One region of the Halomonas terrestris genome, then DNA from elsewhere that is predicted to be linked to it. Evidence: predicted binding sites of a transcription regulator. Region 1 holds the regulator's gene; each other region holds the start of a gene.
What was found. The regulator FNR, encoded in region 1, switches genes on or off when oxygen is low (the NO sensors DNR and NnrR bind a similar motif). The targets are predictions, from matches to a motif close to TTGATNTANATCAA.
Positions count from the first base shown of each region.

Region 2: the regulator FNR is predicted to act here: its motif matches at 2,410-2,423, upstream of clpB (ATP-dependent chaperone ClpB).
Region 3: the regulator FNR is predicted to act here: its motif matches at 1,777-1,790, upstream of ACOMD9_RS09775 (Hsp20/alpha crystallin family protein).
Region 4: the regulator FNR is predicted to act here: its motif matches at 1,932-1,945, upstream of dsrO (sulfate reduction electron transfer complex DsrMKJOP subunit DsrO).

Region 1 covers NZ_JBMHFZ010000012.1:37,818-42,144, forward strand. The annotation lists gene ACOMD9_RS12545 (DUF294 nucleotidyltransferase-like domain-containing protein) at 1-509, shown strand, start outside; gene ACOMD9_RS12550 (3'-5' exonuclease) at 558-1,184, shown strand; gene ttcA (tRNA 2-thiocytidine(32) synthetase TtcA) at 1,281-2,189, shown strand; gene fnr (fumarate/nitrate reduction transcriptional regulator Fnr) at 2,305-3,048, opposite strand; gene hemN (oxygen-independent coproporphyrinogen III oxidase) at 3,151-4,327, opposite strand, start outside.
Region 2 covers NZ_JBMHFZ010000020.1:6,469-10,795, forward strand. The annotation lists gene clpB (ATP-dependent chaperone ClpB) at 1-2,278, opposite strand, end outside; gene pgeF (peptidoglycan editing factor PgeF) at 2,518-3,273, opposite strand; gene rluD (23S rRNA pseudouridine(1911/1915/1917) synthase RluD) at 3,284-4,243, opposite strand.
Region 3 covers NZ_JBMHFZ010000008.1:46,253-50,579, reverse strand. The annotation lists gene ACOMD9_RS09790 (hypothetical protein) at 1-124, opposite strand, end outside; gene ACOMD9_RS09785 (nucleoside deaminase) at 100-525, opposite strand; gene ACOMD9_RS09780 (host attachment protein) at 613-1,077, opposite strand; gene ACOMD9_RS09775 (Hsp20/alpha crystallin family protein) at 1,140-1,646, opposite strand; gene ACOMD9_RS09770 (NAD(P)H-dependent oxidoreductase) at 1,861-3,144, opposite strand; gene ACOMD9_RS09765 (NADPH-dependent FMN reductase) at 3,494-4,111, shown strand; gene ACOMD9_RS09760 (M14 family metallopeptidase) at 4,152-4,327, shown strand, end outside.
Region 4 covers NZ_JBMHFZ010000003.1:213,309-217,635, forward strand. The annotation lists gene nrfD (NrfD/PsrC family molybdoenzyme membrane anchor subunit) at 1-1,075, opposite strand, end outside; gene dsrO (sulfate reduction electron transfer complex DsrMKJOP subunit DsrO) at 1,056-1,835, opposite strand; gene ACOMD9_RS05105 (XRE family transcriptional regulator) at 2,115-2,393, opposite strand; gene ACOMD9_RS05110 (TAXI family TRAP transporter solute-binding subunit) at 2,774-3,736, shown strand; gene ACOMD9_RS05115 (DUF1850 domain-containing protein) at 3,771-4,271, shown strand; gene ACOMD9_RS05120 (TRAP transporter permease) at 4,282-4,327, shown strand, end outside.

The DNA of each region.
Region 1 (4,327 bases):
CAGGCAACCCGGCGCTGCTCGAGCAGGTTCGCCAGGAGCTCTTCGAGCGCTGTTCCCGGGACGAGATCCTGCTCTCCTATTTCGCCCGCCCGGCGCTGCGCTTCTCCACGCCGCTGACCCTGTTCGGCTCGCTGAAGAAGCCCCAGCACGGCATCGACATCAAGAAGGGCGGCATCTTCCCCATCGTCCACGGGGTTCGTGCCATGGCCTTGGAGCGGGGAATCCATGTCACCTCCACCCTGGAGCGCCTGGATGCCCTGGCCGAGGACGGCCGCCTGGAGAGCCGCTTCGCCGAGGACCTGGGCGAGGCGCTGTCGCTGTTTACCGAGTTGCGCCTCAAGCAGCAGCTGGCGCGGCTGGACGGTGACGACGGCAAGTCGAGGAAGCCCGACCGTGTCGTGGTGCAGGAGCTCTCGTCACTGGAGCGGGACCTGCTGCGGGAGGCGCTGCACATCGTCAAGGACTTCAAGCAGCGCCTCTCGCACCGCTTTCATCTGGAATATTCGTGACACGAGCGGCGTTCTCGGGGATCGACAACTACAACAGGAGGTCAGCCCATGCTCAAGGTACTGCGCCGGGTTGCCGACCGGCGTCGCCAGGCCGACGGCTACTACGCCTGGCTTTTCCAGCCATATACCGGCGAGGAACTGGTCGCCATCGACAGCGAGACCACCGGGCTCGATACCCGCAGCGCCGAGCTGGTCTCCCTTGCCGCGGTGAGGATACGCGGCGATCGGGTGCTGGCCAGCGAGTCGCTGGACCTGCGCCTGGCCCGCCCGGCCTCGCTGAGCGGCGACTCGATCCGTATCCATGGCCTGCGCGGCATCGACCTGGAGGGTGGGGACAGCATCGAGACCGCGCTGGGCGCCTTCCTGGACTTCGTCGGCAACCGGCCGCTGGTGGGGTGGTGCCTGGATTTCGACCTCGCCATCATCAACCGGGAGCTGCGCCCGCGCTTCGGCTTCGACCTGCCCAATGCCGGCATCGACGTGGCCCATACCTATGCCCGTCAGCTGCGCCGCAGCCACCCCGAGATCGAGCCCAGCCTGCGCTTCGAGAAGGTGGCCGAGGCCCTGGGCGTACCGGTGATGGGGCGCCATACCGCCCTGGGGGACGCCGTGACCACGGCGCTCATGTACCTGCGCCTGGAGCGGGGGGCCATGCTGGCGAAGCGATCCTCCTGAGGCCAGCGCGATCCGGGGCATTCCGTCGCCAGCCGGCGGCGGCAGTGGTAGGATAGGCTCCCGTCATTTCCCAGCCGCTCTGGCAGTGCCCCGACCATGCAAGATGCCGTGATCTTCGATCCCAGCCCCGCTGACGCCTCCGTCACGGATGGCGATACCCCCCCTCTCGACGCCCTCGACGCGAAGGGCAGGCGCGAGTTCAACAAGCTGCAGAAGCGGCTGCGGCGCCAGGTGGGCAATGCGATCATCGACTACGGGATGATCCATGAGGGCGACCGCGTGATGGTCTGCCTGTCGGGCGGCAAGGACAGCTACACCATGCTCGAGATCCTGCGCAGCCTGCAGCGCAACGCGCCGGTCAACTTCTCCCTGGTGGCGGTCAACCTCGACCAGAAGCAGCCCGGCTTCCCCGAGCATGTACTGCCGGAGTACCTGGACGAGCTGGGCGTCGAGTACCATATCCTGGAGCGGGACACCTACTCGGTGGTGAAGGAGAAGACCCCCGAGGGCAAGACCACCTGTGCGCTCTGCTCGCGGCTGCGGCGTGGTTCCCTCTACGGCTTCGCCGAGGAGATCGGCGCCACCAAGATCGCCCTGGGCCACCACCGCGAGGACATCCTCGAGACGCTGTTCCTCAACATGTTCTTCGGCGGCAGCCTCAAGGCGATGCCTCCCAAGCTGCTCTCCGACGATGGCCGGAACATCGTCATCCGCCCCCTGGCCTACTGCCGGGAGGCGGACATCGCCGAGTTCTCGAGGCTGATGGCCTTCCCCATCATTCCCTGCAACCTGTGCGGCTCCCAGCCCAACCTGCAGCGCCAGGTGGTCAAGGAGATGCTCGCCGAGTGGGAAGAGAAGCACCCCGGGCGCCTGGAAAACATGTTCAGGGCGGTGACCAACGTGGCGCCCTCCCAGCTCGCCGACCGCGAGCTGTTCGACTTCGCCGGCCTGGAGGAGAAGCAGGCCCGGATGCAGGCCGACCGGATCGATATCCTCAACGAGTAGCCGTAAGCCTTAAGCGTTAAGCCATAAGAAAACCCCACTGCCCTCGAGAGCGTGGGGTTTTCTGTGTCGGAATATTGCCAGGCTGATCAACAGTTTGCAGCTGGGGCGCAGCGCTTCAGCGGGCGCCTTCCTCCTCGGCGACCCGGGCCAGGGCCTCGAGGTCGAGGATGTTCACTTCGCGGCCGGACACGGCCACCAGCCCCTGGGAATGGAAGCGGCCGAGGATACGGCTCACGGTCTCCACGGCCAGCCCCAGATAGTTGCCGATATCGGCCCGGGACATGGAGAGGCGGAAGCTGTAGGGGGAATAGCCGCGGCGGCGGAAGCGGTCGGAGAGGCCGGCGAAGAAGGTCGCCAGGCGCTGGTCGGCGGTCTTGCGCGACAGCAGCCGCATCATCCGGCGGTCGTCGCGCATCTCCTTGCTCATGCTGCGGTAGAGCTGCGCGCGCAGTTCCGGCAACTCCTCGGAGAGCATGTCGAGGCGGTCGAAGGGGATCTCGCAGACGGTAGTGGTCTCGAGCGCGACCACCGTGCCGGGGTAGCACTCCTCGTCGATGCCGTCGAGCCCCACCAGCTCGCTGGGCAGGTAGAAGTTGGTCAGCTGGTCCTCGCCGCTGCCCTCGGTGGTGACCTGCTTGAGGCTGCCCGAACGTACGGCAAAGACGCTGGTGAAGGCACTGTCCTGGCGGAACAGGGCCTCGCCTTTCTTCAGGGGAGCACGGCGCCGGATGATGGCATCGAACTGGTCCATGTCCTGGACCTCGAGTGCCAGCGGAAGGCAGAGCGAACTGAGGCTACAGGTCTGGCAGCGGGTCTCGTGCAGCAGGGAACGCCGCCTGCCGGGCGCGGTATCAGGCATGCTCTCCTCCGTGATGGTGAGTCTGCCACCATTATGGAGGATTAACGCCTGGCGGCAAAGCATCCCTTTGGAGGTAGGTCCGCACCTCGCGGGAGGCGTTCCTCACAGGATACGGGAGTATCCCGTTGCCTGCTGCTCGGGCAGATGGGCATCGAAGGCCATGGCGATGTGACGGATCAGCAGCCGGCCGATCGGCGTGACGAGCAGCCGAGGACCGGTGCGAACCACCAGGCCGTCCCTCTCGGCCGCTTCCAGCCGGACCAGTGCGTCTGCCAGCCAGGCCTCCGCGTCGACCCCGTAGGTCCTGCCCAGTGCCTCGAGATCGAGGGTCATGTCGCACATCAGGCGCTCGATGGCGTGACGCCGCAGGCGGTCATCGAATGTCAGGCGCCACCCGCGGGCGGTGGCCAGGTGGCCGGTATCCAGGGTCTCCTCGTAGCGGGCGAGGGCCCGGTGATTCTGGGCGTAGACATCATCGACCCGGCTGATCGCCGAGACGCCGAGCCCGACCAGGTCGCACTGGGCGTGGCTGGAGTAGCCCTGGAAGTTGCGCTGCAGGGTGCCCTGGCGCTGGGCCACGGCCAGGGTGTCATCGGGGCGGGCGAAGTGATCCATGCCGATGTGCACATAGCCGGCCGAGGTCAGCATCTCGATGGTGGTATACAGCATCGCCAGCTTCTCCTCGGGCCCGGGAAGCTGCTCGGCCGGGATGCGGCGCTGGGGCTTGAAGCGCTCGGGCATGTGGGCGTAGTTGAACACCGAGAGGCGGGCCGGGGCCATGGCGATCACCTGCTCGAGGGTCTCGGCGAAGCTGTCGCGGGTCTGCAGCGGGAGGCCATAGATCAGGTCGAGATTGAGCGAGCGGAAGCCCAGGCGGTCGGCCTCGTCGACCAGCGATTCGGTCAGCACCCGGGGCTGGATCCGGTTGACGGCGCGCTGAACCCTGAGGTCCAGGTCCTGGACCCCGAGGCTGATGCGGTTGAAGCCCAGTGCCTGCAGGTGGCGAAGGGTCAGGACATCGGCCTCCCGGGGATCGATCTCGATGGCATAGTCGCGCTCTCTCGAGCCCGAGAGCCCGAAACGGGCATCGAGGCGATCGAACAGGTCGCTCATCTGGTCGAGGGTGAGGAAGGTGGGGGTGCCGCCCCCCCAGTGCAGCTGCTGGACCTCCCGCGAGGTATCGAGATGGCGCGAGGTGAGGACCATTTCCCGGTCGAGGCGCGAAAGGTAGGGCTCGACCAGTCGCGTATCCCTGGTGATGATCCTGTTGCAGGCGCAG
Region 2 (4,327 bases), on a different contig from region 1:
TGCGGTTGATCAGCTCGGGACGGAAGTGGTCGCTGACCACCGCCATCACCATCTCCTTCATCTGCGCGTAGTCCGAGTCGTCGCCCCCCATGCGCTGGATGATGTCCGAGCCCATGTTGGAGGTCATCACGATCACGGTGTTGCGGAAGTCCACGGTACGCCCCTGGCCATCGGTCAGACGGCCGTCCTCCAGCACCTGCAGCAGGATGTTGAAGACGTCGGCATGGGCCTTCTCCACCTCGTCGAGCAGCAGCACCGAGTAGGGCTTGCGACGCACCGCCTCGGTCAGGTAGCCGCCCTCCTCGTAGCCGACATAGCCGGGAGGGGCACCGATCAGCCGCGCCACGGAGTGCTTCTCCATGAACTCCGACATGTCGATGCGCACCATCGCCTCCTCGGTGTCGAAGAGGAAGTGGGCCAGCGACTTGCACAGCTCCGTCTTGCCCACCCCGGTGGGGCCGAGGAACAGGAAGGAGCCGTTGGGCCGGTTGGGGTCGGCCAGGCCGGCACGGGAGCGGCGCACGGCGTTGGCCACGGCGGTCACCGCCTCGTCCTGGCCGATCACCCGCTCGTGCAACGCCTCCTCCATGCGCAGCAGCTTGTCACGCTCGCCCTCGAGCATCTTGGCCACCGGGATGCCGGTCCAGCGCGAGACCACCTCGGCGATCTCCTCCTCGGTGACGTTGGAGCGCAGCAGCTGGTGCTTGGAGGTATCGGCCTCGGCCTCGCCGGCCTCGGCGATCTTCTTCTCCAGGTCGGGAATCACCCCGTACTGGATCTCGGACATGCGCCCCAGGTCGCCCTGGCGACGCGCCTGCTCCAGGTCGATGCGGGCCTTGTCGAGCGCATCCTTGAACTGGGCCGCGCCCTGGATGCTGGCCTTCTCGGCCTTCCAGATCTCGTCGAGGTCGGCGTACTCGCGCTCGAGCTCGCCGATCTGCTCCTCGAGGCTCTCGAGGCGCTTCCTCGAGGCCTCGTCGGTCTCCTTCTTGAGGTGCTCGCGCTCCATCTTCAACTGGATCAGCCGGCGGTCGAGGCGGTCCATCTCCTCGGGCTTGGAGTCGAGCTCCATGCGGATGCGCGAGGAGGCCTCGTCGATCAGGTCGATGGCCTTGTCGGGCAGCTGGCGGTCGGTGATGTAGCGGGTCGACAGCTTGGCCGCGGCGATGATCGCCCCGTCGGTGATGTCGACGCCGTGGTGCACCTCGTAGCGCTCCTTGAGGCCGCGCAGGATCGCCACGGTGTCCTCCTCGGAGGGCTCGTCCACCAGCACCTTCTGGAAGCGGCGCTCCAGGGCGGCGTCCTTCTCGATGTACTTGCGGTACTCGTCGAGCGTGGTGGCGCCCACGCAGTGCAGCTCGCCGCGGGCCAGCGCCGGCTTGAGCATGTTGCCGGCGTCCATGGAGCCCTCGGCCTTGCCGGCGCCGACCATGGTATGCAGCTCGTCGATGAACAGGATCACCCGGCCCTCCTCCTGGGCCAGCTCCTTGAGCACCGACTTGAGGCGCTCCTCGAACTCGCCGCGGAACTTGGCCCCGGCCAGCAGCGCGCCCATGTCCAGCGAGAGCACCCGCTTGTCCTTGAGCCCTTCCGGCACCTCGCCGTCGACGATGCGCTGGGCCAGGCCCTCGACGATGGCGGTCTTGCCCACGCCGGGCTCGCCGATCAGCACCGGGTTGTTCTTGGTGCGCCGCTGCAGCACCTGGATGGTACGGCGGATCTCGTCGTCGCGGCCGATCACCGGGTCGATCTTGCCGCTGGCCGCCCGCTCGTTGAGGTCCAGGGTGTACTTCTCAAGCGCCTCGCGCTGGTCCTCGGCGTTGGGATCCTCGACCCTCTCGCCGCCGCGCACGCTCTCGACGGCGGTCTCCAGCGCCTTGCGGGTCACACCGGCCTGGGTCAGCAGCTTGGTCACCGCATGGCCCATCTCCAGCGCGGCCAGCAGCACCAGCTCGCTGGCGATGTACTGGTCGCCGCGCTTCTGGGCCTCGCGGTCGGTGAGGTTGAACAGCTTGATCAGGTCGCGGGAGGGCTGCACCTCGCCGTCGAACTGGGCGACCCTGGGCAGGTCGTCGAGGTGACCCGCCAGGCCATCGCGCAGCCGGGCGGCATCGCCGCCGGCCTTCTGCACCAGCGCCTTCACGCCGGTGTCGGTGGCCTCGAGCAGCGCCAGCAGCAGGTGGCCGGGCTCGAGCTGGTTGTGTCCGCGCCCCACGGCCAGGGACTGGGCATCGGCCACGGCGTTCTGCAGCTTGGCGGTGAACTTGTCGAAACGCATTCGCTTTTTCCTCCATCGGGGTGGCGACGCGTTCGGACACGCCGCTCGTCCCTGTCGATTCGTCTTGACACACTCAATGGAGTCAGGATGGGCCGCTTTCAAGTCGGCGGCCAGAGGAAGCGGGTATCGGGTTGACGCAAGTCAAAGCCGTAAGCCGTAAGCCGGCTTGCAGCCACCAGCCCTTTCAACAAGGGTTTTCTTACCGCTTGAAGCTTGGAGCTTCCGGCTCCCCGAAGGGGTCAGCGGAGCCAGATCACGCTGGCCATGCGGCCGGTCCGGCCGTCGTCGCGGCGATGGGAGTAGAAGCGCGACTCGCAGGCGGTACAGAAATGCCCACCGCTGATGTGCGAGACCCCGAGCCGTTCGAGGCGCAGGCGCGCCAGCTTGTAGAGGTCGCCCATGTAGTGGCCGAGGCGGTAGGGGCTCGGCTCGAAGGCCTCGGTGGTCTCCGGATGCACGCCGACGAAGGCCTGCTGCACCTCGGGGCCCACCTCGAACTGGGCGTTGGAGATCGCCGGACCCAGCCAGGCCAGCAACTCTTCCGGCGGCACGCCCAGCGCCGCCACCGAGGCCTCGAGCACGCCCCCGGCCAGTCCGCGCCAGCCGGCATGGGCCACCCCAACGCGCTGGCCACGGCGGTCGCAGAAGAACACCGGCAGGCAATCGGCGGTGAGCACCACGCAGGCATGGCCCTGGTCGAAGGCCACCGCGGCGTCGGCCTCGGGTGGCTCGGCCGCGTAGCGTTGCTGCACTCGCGCGCCATGCACCTGGTTCAGCCACAGCAGCGGCCGCTCGTCCTTGAGTTCCTTCTGCAGCAGCCGCCGGCACAGGGCCACGTGGGCCGCGTTGTCGCCGACATGCTCGGCCGGGTTGAAGGCGGCGAAGTCCCCCTGGCTCGGCCCCGTCTCGCGGGTGGTGACGAAGGCACCCACGGTGGCGGGAGCCGGCCAGTCGGGCAGGATCAGGGTCGGACGCAGGTCCGGGGCATCGCTCATTGCGGGGTCCTCAACGCATGGTCTCGACGTCGTCGCGGAGGTAGTCGAGCAGCATCAGCATGTCATCCGGCAGCGGCGCACGAAAGGCCATCCGCTCGCCGCTGGCCGGATGCACGAAGGCCAGCTTGCGGGCATGCAGGGCCTGGCGGGGAAACTCGCGCAGCAGCGTCTTGAGCTCCTCGGAGGCGCCCGGCGGCAGCTTGAGCCGCCCGCCGTAGACGGGATCGCCCACCAGGGGAAAGCGCAGGTGTGCCAGGTGCACGCGGATCTGGTGGGTACGGCCGGTCTCCAGCCGGCAGCGCACATGGGTATGGGCGCGGAAGCGCTCCACCACCCGGTAGTGGGTCACCGCCGGCTTGCCGGAGGCATTCACCGCCTGGCGCTTGCGATCGCGCGGGTGGCGGCCGATGGGCGCATCCAGGGTGCCGCCGGCGGTCATCACCCCGACCGACACGGCATCGTACTCGCGGGAGACCGTGCGCGCCTGGAGCTGCTCGACCAGCGAGGTCTGGGCGGCCAGGGTCTTGGCCACCACCATCAGCCCGGTGGTGTCCTTGTCGAGACGGTGGACGATACCCGCCCGCGGCACGCCGGCCAGCGCCGGACAGTGGTGCAGCAGCGCATTGAGCAGGGTGCCGTCGGGATTGCCGGCGGCCGGGTGGACCACCAGCCCCGCCGGCTTGTCGATGACCAGCACCTCGTCGTCCTCGAAGACCACCTCCAGCGGAATGTCCTCGGGCTCGAAGCGGGTGTCGTCCTCGATCTCGGCCAGCAGGTACAGCTGCTCGCCACCATGGACCTTGTCCCTGGGCCTTGCCGGGCTGCCGTCGACCGTCAGGGCCCCGGCCTTGATCCAGCCCTTGAGGCGCTCCCGGGAGAAGTCGGCGAAGAGTTCGGCGGCGGCCTGGTCGAGGCGCAGGCCGGCCATGGCATCGGGAACGCGCTGCTGTACTTCCAGAGTCTTGGGCATGAGCGAGAGAGAGGCCCGTGTGCAGGAGTCGGATGGGATGACGCAAGTGGTGCAGGATGACTGCGTTTTGCCGCGCGGTGCTTT
Region 3 (4,327 bases), on a different contig from region 1:
AGTCGTCCTGGGCGATGGCCGGCCCCGGCAGCAGCCAGGCCAGCCACACCCAGAGCAACAGCCACACCGTCCAGGGGAGACGCTCCGCCCGGACCGGGGTTATTCGCCGATATCCTCGTTCCATAGCACCGGCGACTCCTCGATGAAGCCCTCCATCAGGGCAATGCATTCGGGCGCCTGGAGCACCTCCAGCTCGACGCCGCGCGAACGCAGCAGCGCCTCCTCGCCGAGGAAGTTACGATTCTCCCCGATCACCACCCTGGGGATGCCATAGAGCAGTATCGCCCCGCTGCACATCGGGCAGGGCGAGAGCGTGGTATAGAGGATGCTCTCTCGGTAGTTCGACGCCGGCTGGCGCCCGGCATTGTCGAGCGCATCCATCTCGCCGTGCAGCACCGTACTGCCCAGCTGGATCCGCCGGTTGCGGCCACGGCCGATGATCACCCCCCGATGCACCAACACCGCACCGACGGGAATGCCCCCTTCGGCGAGGCCCTGGCGGGCCTCCTCCAGGGCAGCCCGCATGTACATGTCCATTCGTCACCCCCCACGACCCATCGAGGCTTCTCGACGACACAAGCGCAGAGACAGGGCAGGCATCAAGCGCGACAGCTACCTCCCGGGAATCGGCATGACCTCCGGCAGTCGCGCCGACAGGTAGGCGCCGACATCCCCGGCGCTGAGGCCGACCAGGTCCTTGTCCAGGTCGAGCACGATACGGTTCACGACCCCTTCGGGCAGCGCCTCACGCAGCAGGCCGAGGAAGCGCGGCGGTGCGCTGACCACGAGCTGCCCGAAGTCGCCCCGCTGCAGGCCCTCGGCGAGGTGCTCGCCGATCGCATGGGCGAAACGGATGGCCTCCTGCTCCTTCGGCGAGTGGTGCTTGCCCATGGCATGGCGCCCCAGCCCCTTGCTGTCGAAGGCGCGGCCGGGCCTGTCGCTGTTGAGATCCTGATCGTGCAGGCGCCCCTCGGGGTTGACGAGGTCGTCGAGCTCCTCCAGTGCTGCCCTCGGGCGAGGCATCGCGAAGATGCGCGCACGGGTCTGATCGGCGATTACCACCCAGGTCGTTTCCATGGTCATTCCTCAGGCTGTGACGCCGGCGGCAGGGCTCCACTGCCGCTACGAATCCGCAAGGGCTACTTCACCTCGAGCTTGCGGCGATTGGCCTGCTTGAGCTTGGGCAGGGTCAGCTCGAGAACCCCGTTGCGGAAGCTCGCCCCGGCCTTGTCGGCATCGATCTCGCAGGGCAGGGTCACCGTGCGCGAGAAGGCGCCGTGGGAGATCTCGGAGCGGAAATATTCGCCCTCCTCCTGCTGGCTCTCCTCGTGGCGTTCGCCCTTGATCGTCACGCTGCTGTCGGTCACCGAGACATCGAGCTCCTCACGCTCGAAGCCGGGGAGCTCGGCTCGCACCACCACCTCACCATCCCGGTTGATGACATCGACCCGGGGGGCGTGCTTCTCGAGCGCGCCGAAACGCTCCCAGAAGGGGTGCTCCCAGCGCATCGGCGACATCCAGCCACGGTCGAACAAGCTGTCGAACAGACGATCGACGTCCCGGAACGGGGTGACGCCATGCGAACCGGTCTCGGACGGTACATCAATGGTCCCGGGCGAGGCCTTCCTGGCGGCTTTCTTGGCCATGATGATGACTCCTGATGAGCATGACGGGAAACGCGGCCCGGGGCATTGGCCCGAGGCTGGCAGACCGACGGGCACTCGTTCAGGAGTGCTGGCCGTATTGACAAGCCTAGTCCAGTTGCTGCCCGCCGGCTTGATACAGATCAGCATGGTGCCCATGGTATCGACCATCGGGTGGCCTCCCCGGCCAGTGATCGGGAGGGGCCGGTGGCGACACTCAACTCACCGGTGGCGTGTCCCGAGCCTTGGCCTCCATCTCCTGGCGGATTCGCACGGCCTGGTTGTCCACCGGTTCGATGTCATCCCAGCTCACCATCTGGCCTGCCGGCACGTGACGCCTCATCCGCAGCCCGTGGGCCAGGCCGATCGGCAGCCCGCGCATGGCCAGCGAATCCTCGGCCCGGGCCAGACGCCCCCACACCGTGTAGCCGCCCTCCCCATCGAGCAGGTCGCCGGGGGCCAGCGCCCGCTTGGCGACGGCCACGACATCGGAGATGAATGCCATCGGCGTTCCGGTCGGCTCGCCGCGCAGGGCCGCATTGGCCACGGACACCCCCAGCTCCAGGCCGATCAGGTGCGAGGGCCGATACAGGGCCCCGTAGCGCCCGCTACGGTCAGTGGAGACCTGGTACTCACGGAAGCAACGCCGCACGTAGTCGGCACCGGCGCCGGCATCCTCCGCCGCCTCGAAGGTCACATAGACGCCCCAACGCAGATCGCCGACCACATGGCGACCATCACGCTCCTCGCTGGAGATCACCTCGACCATGCCCGCCTGCTCCAGGAGCCCGCCATCGGCCGCCGGCTTGAGGATGTCGGCGAGGTCCTGCACCCCCACCGGCGGGAACATCAGGCCCTCCTTCGGCGCCCTGAGCCCCGCGGCGTTGGAGATCGCCGCCATCTCGATGGCGGACTTGGTGCCATCCAGGAAGGAGTTGAACATCTGCGGGTTCATGCCACCCCGGGCGGCCTCCTCGGGGGTCAGCCCATAGTGGTCCCAGACGGTGTCGGGGGTCGAGGCGGAGTAGCCGGGCAGGTACTTCGTGCCCTTGCCGGCGGCCACCACGCGGAACCCGCAGGTCCTGGCCCAGTCGATCATCTCGCACACCAGCGCCGGCTGGTCGCCGTAGGCCATGGAGTAGACCAGGCCGGCCCGGTCGAACTTCTCGACCAGGTAGGCGCCGGCCAGCACATCGGCCTCGACGTTCACCATGACCAGATGGCGACCGTGCTCGGCGGCCAGCAGCGCATGCCGGATGCCCGCCGTCGGGCTGCCCGTCGAATCGATCACCACGTCCAGGCCATCCGCCCTGATCAGCGACTCGGCATCCTCGGTCAGGCAGGTCCTGCCACTCCTCGCCGCCTCATCGAACGAGCGGGTGACCACGGCGTCGACATCCCAGCCGGTATTGGCCAGGGCGGCCCGGGCACGCTCCAGGGAGAGGTCGGCGATACCCATCAGGTGCATTCCCGGCGTCATGCGCACCTGCGCCAGGAACATGGAACCGAACTTCCCGGAACCGATCAGCCCCACGCGAATCGGTTTTCCCTCTGACTGGCACCGCACAAGCCTTGCATACAGGTTCATGAGAAAACTCCATGAGCAGCGGCGAGCCGGAACCTCAGCTGCGCCGGCTGGCCTGGTAGCGGGGATCATCGGGCGATGGCGCCCCATGGCGATGTGGCAGGCCGAGTCCCGGCCAGGCAGCTGGCCCGCCCCGGGGGGATCACGCCGGTGACGGTGCGCCGGACCATGGCGACAGCGGCCTCTGGCGCCGACGGGCATTGGCGGCCACCCTTGCAGGGTAGTAGGTGAACGAAGGAGGCACTCATCCATGGAGCCCCGGGACATGATCGACCGCACCACCCCGCCCCGCATCCTGGTCTTCGCCGGCAGCGCCCGGGAAGACTCCTTCAACAAGCAGCTGGCCCGCCTGGCCGCCGACCGCATCGAGGCGCTGGGTGGCGAGCCCACCTTCATCGACCTGCGCGACTACCCGATGCCGCTCTACGACGGCGACCTGGAAGCCGAGAGCGGCCTGCCCGAGAACGCCCTGGCGCTGCGCCGGCTGCTGGCGGAGCACCAGGGGCTGCTGATCGCCTCGCCGGAGTACAACGGCTTCATCACGCCGCTGCTCAAGAACACCATCGACTGGCTCACCCGCCCCCATGACGGCGACAGCGGGCTCAAGCTGTTCCAGGGCCGGGTCGCCGCGGTGCTATCCGCCTCTCCCGGCGGGCTCGGCGGCATTCGCAGCCTGGCGCTGATCCGCCAGTTGCTGAGCAATATCGGCGTGACGGTACTGCCGGACCAGCTCGCCGTGGCCAGGGCCAGGGAGGCCTTCGACGACGACGGCAGCCTGGCCGGCGACAACCAGCAGCAGAAGCTGGACGCCATCTGCGGCCGGCTGATCGCCACGCTGGAGCGGCTCGGGGACCACGAGCGCGGGGACTCTCCTGCAAGGTGAGCCATACTGACGACGAAGCCCGTCAACCGGAGGCACCGGCATGGCGCTTGACGCACTCGATGGCCCTTTCCGTCATCGCTACCTGACCCACGAGGCGCTGACCCGACAGCTCCAGGCGTGGGCGCAGGCCCACCCCCGGCTGGCCCGCCTGCAGAGCATCGGCACCACCCCCCAGGGGCGCGACATCTGGGTGCTGACCATCGGCCCGGAGCCGGA
Region 4 (4,327 bases), on a different contig from region 1:
TCACCAGCACGGCGGCGAGCCACAGGCCGAAGGTGCCGACGATGCCGAGGAGGCCGGAGGAGCCGGCGGGGATGCCGTAGTGGTGGAAGCCGGCGCTGTTGCGGGCCACGTGCTGCACGTCCATCAGCACCACCCAGCGGAACATCCAGCCCATGTGGATGGCCACCAGGCCCAGCACCCAGGCCCAGGCGTAGAGGGCCGGGCGGCGGGCGGCGGGGCGGGTGAGCAGGTAGAGCACCGCGCCGAACAGGGCCACCCCGGTCAGCCCACCCCAGAGGGCGGTGCTGCGCCAGGAGGGGCTCGCGCGCACCGAGTCGAGGGCCGCGGCCACCGAGCCGACGTTGGCGTTGATGCCGTCCAGGAACCAGCTGCCGGCGACGAGGCCGGCCACCACGCAGGCGCCCAGCAGCACCTTGAGCATCTGGCCGTTGCTGGCCGGGGCGCGCAGGCCGCTGACCCGGTTGAGCACCAGGATCAGGCCGGCCGCGGCGATAAAGCCGGTAGTGACCAGCATCGGCGGCAGCCAGACGGTGTTCCACAGCGGGCGCGCCTTGACGATGGCCAGCTCGGCGCCGGTGTAGAGCATGATGCCGGCGGAGAGCGCCAGGGTGGCGAGGCCCACCAGGACCAGCAGGGCGCGCGGGGTTGGAGCGTCACCGAACGACAGCAGGCGGGCCACCAGGCCTCGCAGGCCGGGTGCCTGGCGGTTGGCCTGCAGGGCGGGGCGCCAGGCCAGCCAGGCGAGCAGCAGCACGCCCACCACGTAGAGCGGCAGCAGCAGGCTGCCGATGGACATCCAGGAGCTGGAGGTGGCGTAGGCGTAGAAGTGCCAGAAGCGCAGCGGCTGGTGCAGGTCGGCGAGCAGCGCCACCGGCGCCACCAGGGTGGTGGTCAGGCAGGCCAGCATGGCCAGGCGAGCGCTGGGCAGCCAGCGCTGCCTGCCGAACACCAGCGCCGGGGCCGCCAGCCACAGGGTGGCCCAGGAGAGGGCGATCAGGAAGAAGTACTGCACCGCCCAGGGGTACCAGGCGATGGCGTAGCGGGGCGCGAGCAGCTCAATGGCCATGGAATTCATAACCCATCTCCTTGCCGTGGGGGTCGAGGACTTCCAGGGCCACCGGCTCGGCGAGCGGGCGCGTGATGAAGCGCTCGTCCATGCCGAGGTAGAAGACCTGGGGCAGGGTGTTCTTTTCGGGCTGCAGCACCATCAGCGCGTCCCGGTGCTCGGCGATCATGCGGCTGATCTGGCTCTCGGGGTCGCGCATGTCGCCGATGATCCGCGCGCCGCCCACGCAGCTCTCCACGCAGGCCGGCAGCAGGCCGGCTTCCAGGCGGTGGGCGCAGAAGGTGCACTTGTCGGCGGTCTGGGTCCTGTCGTTGATGAAGCGGGCGTCGTAGGGGCAGGCGTTGACGCAGTAGGCGCAGCCCACGCAGCGGTCGCTGTCCACCACCACGATGCCGTCCTGCTGCTGGTAGGTCGCCTGTACCGGGCAGACCGGCACGCAGGGCGGGTTCTCGCAGTGGTTGCACAGGCGCGGCAGCATGAAGGTGGCGAGCTCGCCGGTCTCCTGGTGCTCGACCTCGTACCGGGAGACGGTGGTGCGGAACTTGCCCAGGGGGGCGGCGTTCTCGATATGGCACGACACGGTGCAGGCCTGGCAGCCGATGCACTGGCGCAGGTCGATGAGCATGCCGTAGCGCTTGGTGGGGTCGCCTTCTCGGCGCGGCGGCTGGCTGTTGATGCCGGCGCTGGCAACGCTCGAGAGCGGTACCAGGGCGGCACCCGCGCTGAGGCGGGCCAGCTGGCCGAGAAGGGAGCGGCGAAGGGGGTCCATGGCGCCTCCGGTGGCCTTCGTGGATCCGGGCAGAACACGATCTGCCGAGGTGAAGTGGTGATACGGGGAGGCTACCTGCGACCAAGGTATGGCATCTTGATGTCGATCAAGAGATCGTTAGCATGCTTTTAATATTGCCTTAATGTTGGTCCGCAACTGGCTGTAATGCAGTGGAAAGTGGGGGGAAGGGGAGGAGCGCCATGCGCCGGTGCCGGGAGGCGAACGCGCGACGCCCCGCTGTCGGCGGGGCGTCGGGATGTGCCGGCGCGAGGACCAGCGCTAGTGCGTGGTGGCCTGCGGGTCGATGGAGCGATACAGCAGCTGCAGCTCGTCGAGTGAAAGGTGCTCGAGGCGGCCGGCCAGCAGGTCGCTGATCTTCTGCATCGGCAACCCGGCGCGGCGTGCGATCTCGCGGCTGCCGAGCTCCGACACGGCGATCAGCCGGGTGATGATGCGCATGAGGCGTGTACGTTGTTCCAGGTCCCTGACATCGAGGTCAGGGCTTCTTCGCGGGGGGTCGAGAAGGTCCGCGCTTTGGGTATGACGTGCAGTGCTCATGATGCTCCAGTGGGCGATTTCGACAAGCACACTATGGGGGCTCTTCGGCGATTTTGCCAGTGTGGATTCGTTGATGCCTTGGTGTCATGGGCAGGTTGACCCGAATTCGGCGGGGAGGCGGCCGAGCGTGCAGGATGGCGGGCGTACCGGGAGCCGCTTCGGACCGATGTGCGCAGCCTGCCGACCCTTCCGGGGCGGCGGGCGGTCGACCGGGCTGGCGAGGGCGAGCACGGGGAGATTGCAGAAAATATCTGAAAACGTAGAAATAGTGCCATTGGCCTCTCACGCTGCGACCGTGCTAGTTTTCCGTCAGGCGTTCAGCGCTTCCGAGCGCCATCGACAATCACACAACAACCTGGTTCCAGGACCGGAGGAGTTACATGAAAGCCTTCAAGTATGCCGTTGCCGCCTCGCTGATCGCCACGGCCCCCCTGGCCGCGGCCCAGCAACTCTCCATCGCCACCGGCGGGACCGGCGGTACCTACTACCCCTATGGCGGTGGCCTGGCCGAGTTGATCAACAACCACATCGAGGGCGCCAGCGCGGTGGCCGAGGTGACCGGCGCGTCCGTCGAGAACATGGGCCTGGTGTGGCGCGGCGATTCCGATGCTGCCCTGGCCCTGGCCGATACCGTCTACCAGGCCTACAGTGGCACCGGAGACTTCGAGGGTCGCCAGCTGGAGAACATTCGCGCCCTGGCTTCCATTTACCCCAACGCCGTGCAGCTGGTCACCCTGGCCGACTCCGACGTGCACACCCTGGAGGACCTCAGGGGCAAGCGTGTTTCCGTGGGCGCCCCGGGCAGCGGCACCGAGCTCAACGCCCGCGCCCTGCTCGAGGCCAACGGCATCAGCTACGATGACTTCACCCCCCAGCGGCTGAACTTCAACGAGACCGCCGATGCCATCCGCGACGGCGACATCGAGGCCGGCTTCTGGAGCGTGGGCCCGCCCACCAGCTCGATCCTCAACCTGGCCACCACCCGGGATATCCGCCTGATCGGCCTCTCCGACGAGGAGATCGCCAACGCCCGTGAGGCCGAACCGGTATTCGCCGCCTACAACCTGCGGGCCGGCCTCTACGAAGGCATGGACGAGGCGGTGCGGACCATCAGCATCCCCAACGTGCTGGCGGTGAGCAGCGAGATGGACGAGGAGATGGCCTACGAGATCACCCGCGTCCTCTTCGAGTACACCGACGAGCTGATCGCCATCCATCCGGCGGCCAACGATACCACCGTCGAGTTCAGCGTCGAATCGACCCCGATCGCCTTCCATCCGGGCGCACTGCGTTACTACGAGGAGGTGGGCGCCGAGGTCGCTGACCACCAGCGGCCGGAATGACCTTCCTCGCCGGGCACTGAGGATGAGTGCCACGATGACCCGCGAATGTCGCCGAGCCTTCGGGCCGGCGACTTTCTGTGCCCTGGCCCTGTTGCTGGTCGTCCTCCCGCTTGCCGCCGACACCCCGGGGCGACTGGAGGTGCGTGGCGACGACGGCCGCCTGATCGCCGCGCTGCCGATGCTCGAGGGGGAGGCCTGGTGCCTGGAGTGGAACCACTCCGTGGCCGGCTTCCCTGTGCTCGACTGCTATCGCCACCGCGACGGGCGCATGGTGCTGGAGCGCAGTCACCTGCCGGATTTCGCCGCCGGCCTCGACCATATCCCCGGCCGTGGCCGCCAGGTCTCCGACGGCGAGGGCGGCTACTGGATCGAGGAGATCGACGAGCCGGTGCCCGGCAACCGCTACCGCCTCCGGGTCGGATCCCCGGAGGTCAACCATCGACTGCTGCACGAGGGACGTCGGCTGAGCCTGAGCGATCAGGCCGCTGGCGAGCGGGTGACGATCCACCTGCAGACCCCGGCGACCACACCCTGACGAGACGTCCATGAGCGAATCCGCCAAGCCCTCTGTCACCGTGCCCGGTGGCAGTG